DNA from 2 places in the Rhizobium sp. SYY.PMSO genome. Region 2 is predicted to be linked to the other one. Evidence: predicted binding sites of a transcription regulator. Region 2 holds the regulator's gene; the other holds the start of a gene.
What was found. The regulator LexA, encoded in region 2, represses DNA repair genes until DNA is damaged. The targets are predictions, from matches to a motif close to TGTTCNNNNTGTGTTCNG.
Positions count from the first base shown of each region.

Region 1: a site for LexA is predicted at 2,162-2,179, ahead of ACJJVH_RS17800 (2'-5' RNA ligase family protein). Genes of this name have one in related genera too.

Region 1 is NZ_CP177349.1:3,675,994-3,682,080, forward strand. Features, by position in the region: gene ACJJVH_RS17795 (SulP family inorganic anion transporter) at 1-1,448, shown strand, start outside; gene ACJJVH_RS17800 (2'-5' RNA ligase family protein) at 1,458-2,081, opposite strand; gene ACJJVH_RS17805 (hypothetical protein) at 2,215-2,565, opposite strand; gene ACJJVH_RS17810 (methylated-DNA--[protein]-cysteine S-methyltransferase) at 2,579-3,142, shown strand; gene ACJJVH_RS17815 (GNAT family N-acetyltransferase) at 3,177-3,728, opposite strand; gene ACJJVH_RS17820 (DUF4180 domain-containing protein) at 3,741-3,956, opposite strand; gene ACJJVH_RS17825 (MarR family winged helix-turn-helix transcriptional regulator) at 4,009-4,482, opposite strand; gene ACJJVH_RS17830 (NAD(P)H-dependent oxidoreductase) at 4,542-5,096, shown strand; gene mug (G/U mismatch-specific DNA glycosylase) at 5,124-5,705, opposite strand; gene ACJJVH_RS17840 (hypothetical protein) at 5,947-6,087, shown strand, end outside.
Region 2 is NZ_CP177349.1:1,225,578-1,231,664, reverse strand. Features, by position in the region: gene kdsA (3-deoxy-8-phosphooctulonate synthase) at 1-381, opposite strand, end outside; gene ACJJVH_RS05980 (VOC family protein) at 378-1,265, opposite strand; gene lexA (transcriptional repressor LexA) at 1,684-2,406, shown strand; gene ACJJVH_RS05970 (ComEC/Rec2 family competence protein) at 2,387-4,837, opposite strand; gene gltA (citrate synthase) at 5,128-6,087, shown strand, end outside.

The sequences.
Region 1 (6,087 bases), 1.3 Mb from region 2:
TCGTCTCTCCGACATCCTCGTCGGCCGCCATTCTTGCCGCGACATTGGCTGTCGTGCCGGGCGATGCCACCGTCAAGGCGGGGCTTGCCACGGTTGCCGTCGCGCTCGCGGGCATCCTTTTCGTCGTCGCCGGCGCATTGCGCCTCGGCGGCATCACCGGCTTCATCTCGCGGCCCGTGCTGCGTGGCTTCGCGCTGGGTCTGGCGATCACCATCATCTTGCATCAGCTTCCGATCCTCGTCGGCGTGCCTGCGCAGGGCTCGAATATCCTGGCTTACGCGGCCGCGCTGTTTGGCGCGGTTTTGCAGTGGAATCCGATCAGCGTCGCCGTCGGCATCATCGCTTTGGCGGCTTTGCTGCTGCTGAAGCGATTGCCGGGCGTTCCCGGCGCCTTCCTCGTACTCGCCGCCGGCATCTTTTCCTCCTATCTGTTCGGCCTTGAAAGCCATGGGGTGAAGCTGGTCGGCGCAATCGAGATCCTGCCGCAATGGCCGTCGCTGCCGGATGCCGACTGGACCGCCTATTCGCGTCTGGTGCAGTTCACAGTGCCGCTCGTGCTCATCCTCTTTGCCGAATCCTGGGGAACGATGCGGGCCTTGGCGCTGCGCTACGGAGAAACGCTGGAGGTCAACCGCGAACTCGGCGCGCTCGGTGCCGCCAATATCGCCAGCGCCGTCGTTCAGGGCATGCCGGTCGGCGCGGGCTTTTCCGCCGGTTTTGCCAGCGAGGCGGCGGGGGCGAAGACGCGGGCCACCACCGTCCTTGCCGCCATCGGCCTCGCGATCCTGATTGCCTGTGCCGGTCCGCTGGTGGCGCTTCTGCCCGAGCCGGTGCTGGCCGCTGTCGTCATCGCGGCCCTCAGCCATGCGCTCGATCCCGGCCCGATCCTGCGTCTGCGCCGCCTGCACCGCGATTTCTATGTGGCGCTGGGCGCTGCCGTCGGCGTGCTGGCCTTCGGCGTGCTCAACGGCATGCTGCTGGCGATCGCGCTCTCGCTCGCCGCCATGATGCATCGTCTGGCGTCCCCGCATGTCGCCCGCCTGGGCCGCCTCGACGACGGCCACGACTTCGTCGATATCGCCAGACATGACAATGCCCGCGAGATACCGGGCATCGCTATCTGGCGCCCCGGCGAGACCCTGTTCTTCGGCAATGCCGATACGATCTTCGGCGAGATCCTCTCGGGCAGCCGCGACGAAGCCGGTCTGCGCGCCGTCATCCTCAGCCTGGAGGAAAGCTCCGACATCGACAGCACGGCGATGGACGCCCTGATGGAATTCGATAGCGCCACGCAGCGCGCCGGTCTGCACGTCCAGTTCGCCCGCGTGCATGACCGCGTTCGCGACCTTATGACGGCCGCCGGCGTTGCCGGCATCGACAGCCGCTGCAGCTTCAGCGTCGATGATGCCGTGGCGGCGGTGATGGCTGGCGATCAGCCGAAGGCGTGAATGCGCCGCTCAGTCGTGCAGCGGCCAATAGCAAAGATGGTCGTGAGTTGCCTTGCCGTACAGGCTGTTGATCAGCACGAAATCTCTGGCGGTCCACGAAACGGGCTCTTCGAGCAGGATGTCCGGAATGAGATGGCCCTGATAAAGCAGCGTCATATGCGGCTCGACCGGCTTTTCGCGGCCTCTCTTGAAGCCTGTCAGTTCGATGGCTTCATCCAGTTCGCGATGAAGCGCTTTCAATTCCGCGTTTCCATCCTTGTTCCATAAGACAAGCGGCCGATTGTCTCTATTGCCGAAGCTCACAACCCGATCGAACAGGACTGGAAACGATCGCTTTCTAATCGTCGACGCTGCCTCCATTGCCGCAAACGCCACGTCTTCGGGCAATTCGCGCATCGGATCGATCTGCATTCGATAGAGAGTGATATGGAACAGATCCTTGCGCCGCGGCTTCGTTGAAAAGCCGTATTGGCGGCGAAACGTTCCGGCGAGTTCAAAACTGCGCGCGGCCGTCTCCTGATCGGGCAGGATAGCAAAATAGAGCCCATTGGCTGGCTCCTGTTCCGAGGGCAGCGATGTCTGTCTGCGCCCTCCGTCTCCGAGATTGAGTGAGAGTTGCCTGTTGTTCTTCATGGATCGCTTCAAAGCTTACACGCTCTGCCTCCTTCCATTTTCCCCATGCCGACATCATACGATCCGATGATAGCCATATCAAGAACAAAACAAGAACATTGGTCGGATTGGGCACGACCGCGGGCGGCAATCCTCATTTAGAGAGGCGCGGCCGAATAAAAGGCCGGCCCGGTCTGTTCACGCCATGCCGGGGTTTCGTCGCATCTCTTTCAAAAGGAACGACCATCATGTGCGTCAAGATCTTCTTTTCGGCCGCTTTTCTCGCTCTTACCGGCTTTGCTGTCGCCTCCTGCACGACCTCCGGTGGCTCCGGCAGCGGCACGACGCAAAACTCTCCTCCGTCGGGCGGCGGATATTGATAGGGTGCTTGCCGCCCTCGTTGCTCGATTTTATCGTGGCAAAGACGGTGGCAAGTTTCGATCTTCGCAAGAATCGGGTTGAATCCGACGCTTTCCGGGACGATTTTCATGACAAGTGGAAACACGGGAGCTTTCGTCATGAACGAGACAAGGCAGAATTATTCGATCTTCGAAACCGCCGGCGGCTTCTGCGGCATCGCCTGGAGCGATGTCGGAGTCCTGCGCTTTCAATTGCCGACCAACGACGCGGGAGCGACCGAGCGCCTGCTTCTGCGCCGGCTGCCGAATGCGCAGCCCACCTCGCCGACCGCGGCGGTCGCGGACGTGATCGCCCAGGTGAAGCGCTATTTCGCTGGCGAGGAAATCGATTTTTCCGGCGTCACGCTCGACCTTGGCGAGCAGGATGATTTCTTCAGGCAGATCTACGATGCCGCCCGGCAGGTCGGCTGGGGCCACACCACGACCTATGGAACTCTGGCCAAGCAGCTTGGCGCAGGGCCTGAAGCCGCGCGCGATGTCGGTCAGGCCATGGCAAAAAATCCGGTGGCATTGATCATCCCCTGCCATCGCGTGCTGGCGGCGGGCGGCAAGATCGGCGGCTTTTCGGCGCCCGGCGGCTCGAATGCGAAGGCGCGCATGTTGGAACTGGAAGGCGTCCAGCTGGCGCCGCCGAAACCGGTGCAGCAATCGCTGGCGTTTTAAGCCGAACGCCGTCAACGGCGCCGGCCCCCGCGACCTATTCTTTCGGCGCCTGACGGGCGCGGGAAAACAGCAATGTGTCCTTATCGTTGAAGCGGACCGGCATCGGATCGCGATAGCCGGCCTTTTCGGCAACGCGGATCGAGGCCGCATTGCCCGGCGAGATCAGGCAGACACTGCGGTCGAATCGAGGCTGATCGTCCAGCCAGGCAATGGCGGCGGCCAGCGCTTCGGTGGCAAAGCCCTTGCCATGCGCCCATGCCGCCAGCGTCCAGCCGGCTTCCGGAATGCCTTTGATCGGCGGATCCGTGAGCCGATGGAAATCGGCAAAGCCGAGATCGCCGACATAGCTGCCGGACGATTTCTCGCGGATTGCCCAGTAGCCATATCCGAGCAGCGGCCAAAGACCATGATAGGACAGCATCCGCATCCATGACTCTCTTGAAGTGGAGACGACGTTGCCGAAAATATGCTTCACCACCAACGGGTCGCTCCACATGGCGGCAAGCGGAGCGAAGTCATCGAGCGTATGGCCCGTCAGGATAAGCCGTTCTGTTTCCAGTTGCGGCGGAGAGAATGTGGGTTCCATGAAGGCATACCTTTAAATCCAGCTCTGGACGGTCGGCTGAAGACGCTCGGCCAGGCCATCCATATACGGCAGAAAACAGACCTCGCATCCCTTGTTCGATTCATAGACGAAATCGCACAATGCATTGCTGCTTTCGACCCATCGCGAGGTGTCGCCGACGATGACGAGCTGGGAGCGATAGTTGACGAGTTTCTGGATAATCGCGCCTCGTGGGGTGTTCGCCATCATTCCGCGTAATCGATGAGCGATGCCTATCATGTCGCGCAGCGCAATCCTAGCGTTAGCCCGCTTGGTCATTCTCCGGCAATGGCAGCTCGCCCAGCGCATCGGCGAAGCGGCGAACGAGCCGCGTAAGGGATTGCCGGTCGTCATCGGTCCAATCGGCAAGCGCCTGCGTCAAGGCCCGCCTGCGTGCCTCGCGCACGGCCCTGAAGCATATGCCGCCTTCGTCGGTAATCTGAGCGATCGACCGGCGCCGATCTTCGATATCGGGGTTGCGGGTGACGAACCCGAGGCTCTCCAGCCGCGCCAGCTGGCGGCTGACCGTGGTATAATCGCGCCCTACCTGTTCGGAGAGCTCGGCAACGCCGAGCGGTCCTTGCATGCCCAGCCTCGCGAGCAATGGAAACAGGGCGCGGTCGAGCTGCACGCCCGCTGCGCGCAGGAGAGCTTCGTCGCGCTGCGGCGCATTCAGGAAATTGACGATATCGAGCAGGCCGCCGGCCAGCTCATCGAGAATATGTGTATTTTGCACCTTTACAGATCCTGTCCTCTTCAGTTAAGTGTATTATACACATAATTGGAGAAGGCGCCATGCCTATGCCATCCAGAATCCTCGTCATCGTCGGCAGTGTCAGGCCGAACCGCATATGCCCCGTGGTCGCCGAATGGGTGGCTTCGGTCGGTCGCGAGCTGCTGCCGTCCGAATTCGAGATTGTCGATCTCCGCGATTGGCCCTTGCCGATGGATGGAGAGCCGAGCATCCCGGCAACGGGCGATTATCGCACCGGCCTCACCAGGGCCTGGAGCGAAAAGATCGCCAGCGGCGACGCCATTGTTTTCGTCAGCCCGCAATATAATTGGGGCTACCCGGCCGTATTGAAGAATGCGCTCGATCATCTCTATCGGGAGTGGAGCGGCAAACCGGCCATGATCGTCACCTATGGCGGCCATGGCGGCAACAAATGCGCCGCCCAGCTTCATCAGGTGCTGACCGGATTGAAGATGACGCCCGTCGACACCATGCCCGGCTTCACCCTGTCGCGCGCCCGCATCGAGGCAAATGCCGGCGAGGTGGACCCGGCGACGGAATTCGCCGATGGCCGGGCGATGCTCGAACGGGCTTTCGTGGAACTTGGCCGCGCCTGACGTAGCGGCAATCCGCAGCCATCTTCATCATCCGGCAGGGATGGTCGCGCGATCGATCGCCAGCTTCATCTCGCGGTAGTGCTCCGTCAGTTTCGCCAGATCGAAGGCCCTGTTGAGGCCGCTCGGGTTCGGCAGGACCCAGATCGAAGTGCCGGCAAAATCGTCCGGCTGCCTGCCCCATTCGATCTCGGCCCGAGAGCCGATGGCGGCATAGGCGGCTTTGCCCAGAAATGCCAGATTGCGTGGCGCAAGCCTTCTGATCTTGTCTTCGAGCATCGGAGCGGCGGCAATGTAGTCGCTCTTTTTCAGTTCGCTGGCGCTTTTCGTCGGACGGGAAACGGCCGATGTCAGACCCAGGCCGTATTGCAGCATTTCGCGCTCCTCCTCCGCCCGCAGCAGGCGAGGGGTAAAGCCGGCAAGATGCAGGACCCGCCAGAACCGATTGCTGCTGTTTGAGAAATTGTGGCCGTCCCGATGCGCCGTAAGCGCGGGGTTCAATCCGCAGAAAATCACGGACAGGCAAGGCTCGAGAATGTCCGACAGTCCGCCTGCCGGCGCTGCTGTTTCACCACGGACATCCATACTTTCGGCTGCGGCATCATCTTGCATATGGAAACTTCCCGGCGGAACCGACGACGAAGGTCGATGCGGCGTGAGCAAATGCGTCGCAGACGGTATCCGATCGGCCCCCTCAAGCCCACCCGATTATTTGAGCATGCTCTAACGCTTTGTTATTATCGTACTTTCTTTGGAACCAATCGCGTGCGAGATTGTTAATATGTAACTAGTTACGACGCTGGTGTCGTACCCGGCCGGCTGGGGAAGCGGCGCTCTTGAGGGATGTCTCATCATGAAGATTTCGTCTGGATTTCGTTCAGTCGCGGTTGCCGCCATCGCTGCCGCGGGAATTGGGTTTGCCGGTGCCGCGCATGCCGATAGCGGCACGGTCCGTTTCGCCGTGTACAAGGCCGCTTTCTTCGTCGGCGGCTCC
Region 2 (6,087 bases):
CGTCTGACGCGACAGGAAGGCCGGAATCTGCAGGATATCGACCGTCTTCGAAACGATGGCGCACTGCTCTTCCGTATGAATGTCGGTCAATACCGGAAAGCCATACTCCTTCTTGAGATCGGCAAAGACTTCCAGCGCCTTTTCCAGGCCGATGCCGCGCTTGCCGGACAAGGACGTACGGTTGGCCTTGTCGAAGGAGGACTTGTAGACGAGGCCGATGCCGAGCTTGCCGCAGAGCTCTTTCAGGACGCCGGCGACCATGAAAGCATGGTCGCGGCTTTCCATCTGGCAGGGACCGGCAATCAGCGACAGCTTGGCGGCGTTGGAAAACAGGACCTTGGAGGCACCCTCGCCGACGGTCACTTCGGAATTCGTGCTCATGCTATCTCCTCGAAGGCGAACAATGCGCCCTGTCCGGGCGCAAACCTCGCCAATATACGATTGTTCTTACGCGTGTAGGTGACGCCGTTAGCAGCGAAATGCGACGATGTCACGGAAAGATCGCGCGTTTTGAAAAGGATTGCGCGCGCACGAAGCCCCGGATCTTCCGGGGAGACCGGCAAATCGTAAAACGCTTCCATTCCTTCCGGCGTCAAAATTTCAAGATCCGCATTGGCCGCCTTGACCGTCAATCCGAAGGAATGTTCCGATACGCGCGGGCCGCCGATAACCTCTTCGAGAAAGCTGCGATAGGCCGCCGGCTTCGGCGCGGAAAGCGCCACCCGCGCAATTCCGGTCACGCCGTTTTCATGACGCTCCAGCACGCCGCGGTCTGCCGGCAAGGGATTGATGCGCTGGCAGCAGAAGGCGAGAAGATCGGGCGCGCGCAGATCGGCCGCGAAGGCAAGGCGAAAGCCGGCGACAGTTTCCGTTCCGTCCGGCATTCTCATGGGCCGGGAAAAATCCAGCATCCGCCCGGCCGAGATCGCGGCTGCCTTGAACCGCTCATCATCGGCAACAGCATCGTCCGACCCGAAGACGACGGCCGAGAAGCCATCCTCACCCACACGAAAGCGGTAGGCCTGATCGCGCGCGACGAAGACGTTGCCCTCCGCGAGGCTCGCCTCGCACTGCTCCTGGGAGGCCACGCCCAAAGGTTCGAGATAGGTCTTGTCGGCAAGGAAGACGCAGGCATTCTCGGTGCCGAAAGGATGACGCGCATCGGGGGCCACCGTGAAACCGAGCTTGCCCAAGCGTTCACGCGCCAAGGCAATATTGACGGTGGGCAGCACGAGATGATCCAGCGGATGCGGTGACGAGGTCATGGCTTTTCCTGTGTTCCTGCCAGAGCAGATTTGCGCCCATCCAACGCCTGATTCAAGATGGAAGCAAGAACCTTGGGATATGGCGGCAAAGAAGACGGCAATCCCGGCGACGGGATAGCTGATTCTCTCTTCCAGCCGGTCTATCCGCCGCGATTTCGCGTGCATTCACGAATCCAACGTCACCATGGAACTGGAACGCCGCGGAAGCAGCCGTGACAGCATTTTCCATATTTATCGGCAGGTTAGCCCACATGTACCCCTCTTGGGTATTCAGCCGCTTCATTCGACAGTGGTAATTATTTAATTGGCCGCACAAGGTTTTACCGAAATTTAAGTACTTGCGGAACACATATGGAACATATAGTGTCCGTTCTGGATTTGTTTCACGACCTTTTCTTGATTCTGGGGTTCCAAGACGATGTTGACGCGCAAGCAGCAGGAACTGCTTTTGTTCATTCACGAACGCATGAAGGAATCCGGCGTCCCGCCGTCTTTCGACGAGATGAAGGACGCGCTGGATCTGGCATCCAAGTCCGGCATTCACCGCCTGATCACGGCTCTAGAAGAGCGCGGTTTCATCCGCCGCCTGCCGAATAGAGCAAGAGCGCTGGAGGTCATCAAACTGCCGGAAGCCTATAATCCAAGCCTGCAGCCGCGACGCGGCTTTTCGCCCAGTATCATCGAAGGCAGTCTCGGCAAGCCTCAACCGGTCGCTCCCCCCGCGCCGGCGAAGGTTGCGAATGACGATCACAACGGTTCGGCCTCGGTGCCGGTCATGGGGCGTATCGCTGCCGGCGTTCCGATTTCCGCCATCCAGAACAACACGCACGACATTACCGTTCCCGCCGACATGCTCGGCTCCGGCGAGCATTATGCGCTGGAAGTCAGGGGCGATTCGATGATCGATGCCGGAATTTTTGACGGCGACACCGTCATCATCCGCAATTCAACGACAGCCAATCCGGGTGATATCGTGGTCGCTCTTGTCGACGACGAGGAAGCAACCCTGAAGCGCTTTCGCCGCAAGGGCGCCTCCATTGCGCTGGAAGCCGCCAATCCGGCCTATGAAACCCGCATTTTCGGACCGGATCGCGTCAAGGTCCAGGGCAAGCTCGTCGGTCTCATTCGGCGCTATCACTAACCGTCGGCACGGGCCTGGCTGGCGTGCCGAATTTATCCGTGCGCCAATCGTAGGTTCGATGCCGCGTCCACGGCCGTTGGGGGTTTTCGAACGCTGCGGAAACAACAGGTTTGTCGGTGGCAAGCGCCATTTCGATGGAACCGGTTTGCCGTAATGTGGCGCCGGTTATGAGCATGGCGCCGGAGCGGCAATGATCCAGCCGCAGCCGGATGGGTGTCACGACGATATTTGCCGTATCGCAAGCCGGAGGCAGATAGGCTGCGTTTTCGATGGTGACGAGCATGGCGCCGTTTTCGAGCATGGCCACGCACCATGCGCCTTTCTGGCAGGCGAAGCTTCCCTGCATGGTACGGTCAAGAGCCTCTTCCATTGCCTTGCGAACGGCGCTCTCCTCTTCACGGCTTAGCCGTCGGTGGCGATCCGACTTGCTGACATGAGGAAGCCGGCTGTCGCCAGGAAGAATGGTCGGCGGCTGATATTCAGGTGCAACCAGCGCCTTTTGCCATTGTTCGAAGATGAAGGCCTGCGGCCGTTCGCGGTTGGTGGCCAGTATGGCGTCCTGACGCAGAGCGACGAGAACACCGTCTTCGGAGATCATCAGATCCGGCTTCGGCACGCCGGAGCCGAATGCCGCCGCGCCGACGGATGAAAGCGACAGCACCAAGCCCAAATGGCGAAGCCTGGTCCGCAGCATGCTCATGATCAGGAAGCCGACAATGAATGTCGGCATCAGCCAGCCCGGCTGGCGGCCGAAGGTGATGTCCCCGCCCCAGCCGGCCACGGTTTTGGCAATCACGATGACGAGCTCCAGCCCCTCCCCGGTGACGTTCCAGAAAGGGCCGTCGAGACCAAGCGGCATGAGCATCATCGCCGCCATGCCAAACGGCATGACGATGAAGGAAACCACCGGCATGGCCGCAAGATTGGCGGCGAGACCGTATGTCGCCAGGCGGTGAAAATGCTCGATCGAGAATATGGCCGTCGACGCGCCGCCGATGAACGAGGTCGACAGCACGCCGCCAAAGAAGCGCGAAACAAACAGCAGCGGGCTCAGCACGCGGAACCGCGAGAGAATGCTTTCCCGATGCCGCCGCCGCTTCCACAGCGAATAGCCGGACACCAGCGCCAGGGTTGCGGCATAGGACATCTGGAAGCTCGGGCCGAGCACCTGCGACGGCGAAAGGATGAGAATGACGATGGCGGATAACGCCACGTTGCGGAGGCTGAGCGATGGCCGGTCGAGAAGGACGGCAACCAGCATGATCGCCATCATGATGAAAGCGCGCTCCGCCGACACGCCGAAACCGGAAATGAGGTAATAGGCCGTCACCGTGACAAGCGCGCCGAATGCCGCGAATTTCTTGGTAGGCCACGCCTGCACGACGCCGGGGAACAGGCTGAACAGATAGCGCAGGCCGACATAGAAGATGCCGGCCGAGAGCGCCATGTTCAAACCCGAAATTGCGATGATGTGGGTGAGGCCGGCAATTCTCAGCGCCTCGGTCGTGTCCTTGGAGATCGCTCGTCTCTCATCGGTGACAAGTGCCGCAGCAAAAGCGCCGGTGTCACCGGGCAAGGTTTGCCTTATCCTGTCGCCTATGCTGTTGCGAAGGGCGGCAAGTCTGATATCGGCCATGTCGAGCAACGAACCCGCCGCATTGTCATCAGCCGGAGACAACAGTTTCGGCGTGCCGTAAGCGAAGCCGTTCGCTCCGATACCGTTGAAATAGGAACTGAATGCGAAGTCGTTGAGACCGGGCAAGGCCGGCCCGGCAGGAGGCGTCAGACGCGCCCTGCCCTGGATGCGATCGCCGAGATCGAAAGCATCCGCCTGTTTACGCACGAAGATCGTGACTCGCTGCGGCGACCTGCGAATGCTGGGCTTTTCGGTCGCCTCGACACGAACGACATAGCGCCAGCCGCCGTTGTCATAGGATTCGCGCCGCTCGACCTGGCCGGTAACGGTCGTCGTCACCGCCGAATCGAGCATCACCGTGGAAGCCCGCCAGCTTTCGCATTGCGCCAGCGCCATGCCCAGGCAAATGAGCATGCCGGCGAAAAGCAGATGGCGAGACACCCTGCCCACTTCCCGCCTGAACACGAAGCCGCCGGCAAAGAGCAGCAAGCCTGCAATCACCGCCTGCGGAGGCGGGTCGTTGCCGGCCTTGAACCAGAAGATCGCGCCGATCCCCATATAGATCGGCGCGAACAGGATGGCGCGTCCGTATGCCGCCTCCTCCTCGATCAGGTCCCTGATACCGAGTTGAAGCCGCTTCAGAATCCGAAGGAAACGAGATGTCAGCGGCGCCTGGTCCTGCGTCCGCTCCCGTTGTCGCGCTTTGGCACGTAAGGCGATCGCGGCAATGGCGGGGCGAGGCCGCAACGGTGCGGCGACATCCCGGCCCTCCTCCTGCTGTTCCGATGCCTCCAAATTAGGCACTCGCCGCTGCCCCCACGCAAAACTACAGCTTCTGCGCGATTCTTGCCGTCACCATGCAGGGATTTCAACCGAAATCGACATGTGTGCCGGTAAATGAGGCCGCTCTCCCGGCATCGCATGATCAGCGCCGCCGACGCAGTGCCCAAAAGTTGATACTGCAATGCACAATTCGGCGTTAGGATAACTTGGCATTAGCCTCGGGATCATATAGCTAGTCGGTAGTCGCTTAACCTTTTGGCGCTTTTTATGGCGTCAATCCCGCCAAATCTTGGAGGATCAGCATGACGGAACAAAGCGCGAAACTAACTTGGGGCGAAAAGACGGTGGACTTGCCGGTGAAGACCGGAACCATCGGCCCAAGTGTCATTGATATTGGTGCCCTTTATAAGAACACCTCCACTTTCACTTACGATCCTGGCTTCACATCCACCGCGTCGTGCGAGTCCAGCATTACCTATATCGATGGCGACGAAGGCGTTCTGCTGCATCGCGGCTATCCGATCGATCAGCTGGCCGAACACGGCGATTTCCTCGAAGTATGCTACCTCCTTCTCTACGGCGAACTGCCGACGACGGCACAGAAGAAGGATTTCGACTATCGTGTGACCCACCATACGATGGTGCACGAGCAGATGTCGCGCTTCTTCACGGGCTTCCGTCGCGACGCGCATCCGATGGCCGTCATGTGCGGCTGTGTCGGCGCGCTCTCCGCCTTCTATCACGACTCGACCGACATCACCGATCCGCATCAGCGCATGGTCGCGAGCCTGCGCATGATCGCCAAGATGCCGACGCTCGCCGCGATGGCCTACAAGTACCACATCGGCCAGCCCTTCGTTTATCCGAAGAACGACCTCGACTATGCGTCGAACTTCCTGCGCATGTGCTTTGCCGTTCCGTGCGAGGACTATGTCGTCAATCCGGTGCTGGCCCGCGCCATGGACCGCATCTTCATCCTGCATGCCGACCACGAGCAGAATGCTTCGACCTCGACCGTTCGCCTGGCAGGCTCTTCCGGCGCCAATCCGTTCGCCTGTATCGCAGCAGGCATTGCCTGCCTCTGGGGTCCGGCTCACGGTGGCGCCAATGAAGCTGCGCTCAACATGCTGAACGAAATCGGCACCGTGGACCGCATTCCGGAATTCATCGCCCGCGCCAAGGACAAGAACGACCCGTTCCGTCTGATGGGCTTCGGCCACCGCGTTTACAAGAACTACGATCCGCGCGCCAAGATCATGCAG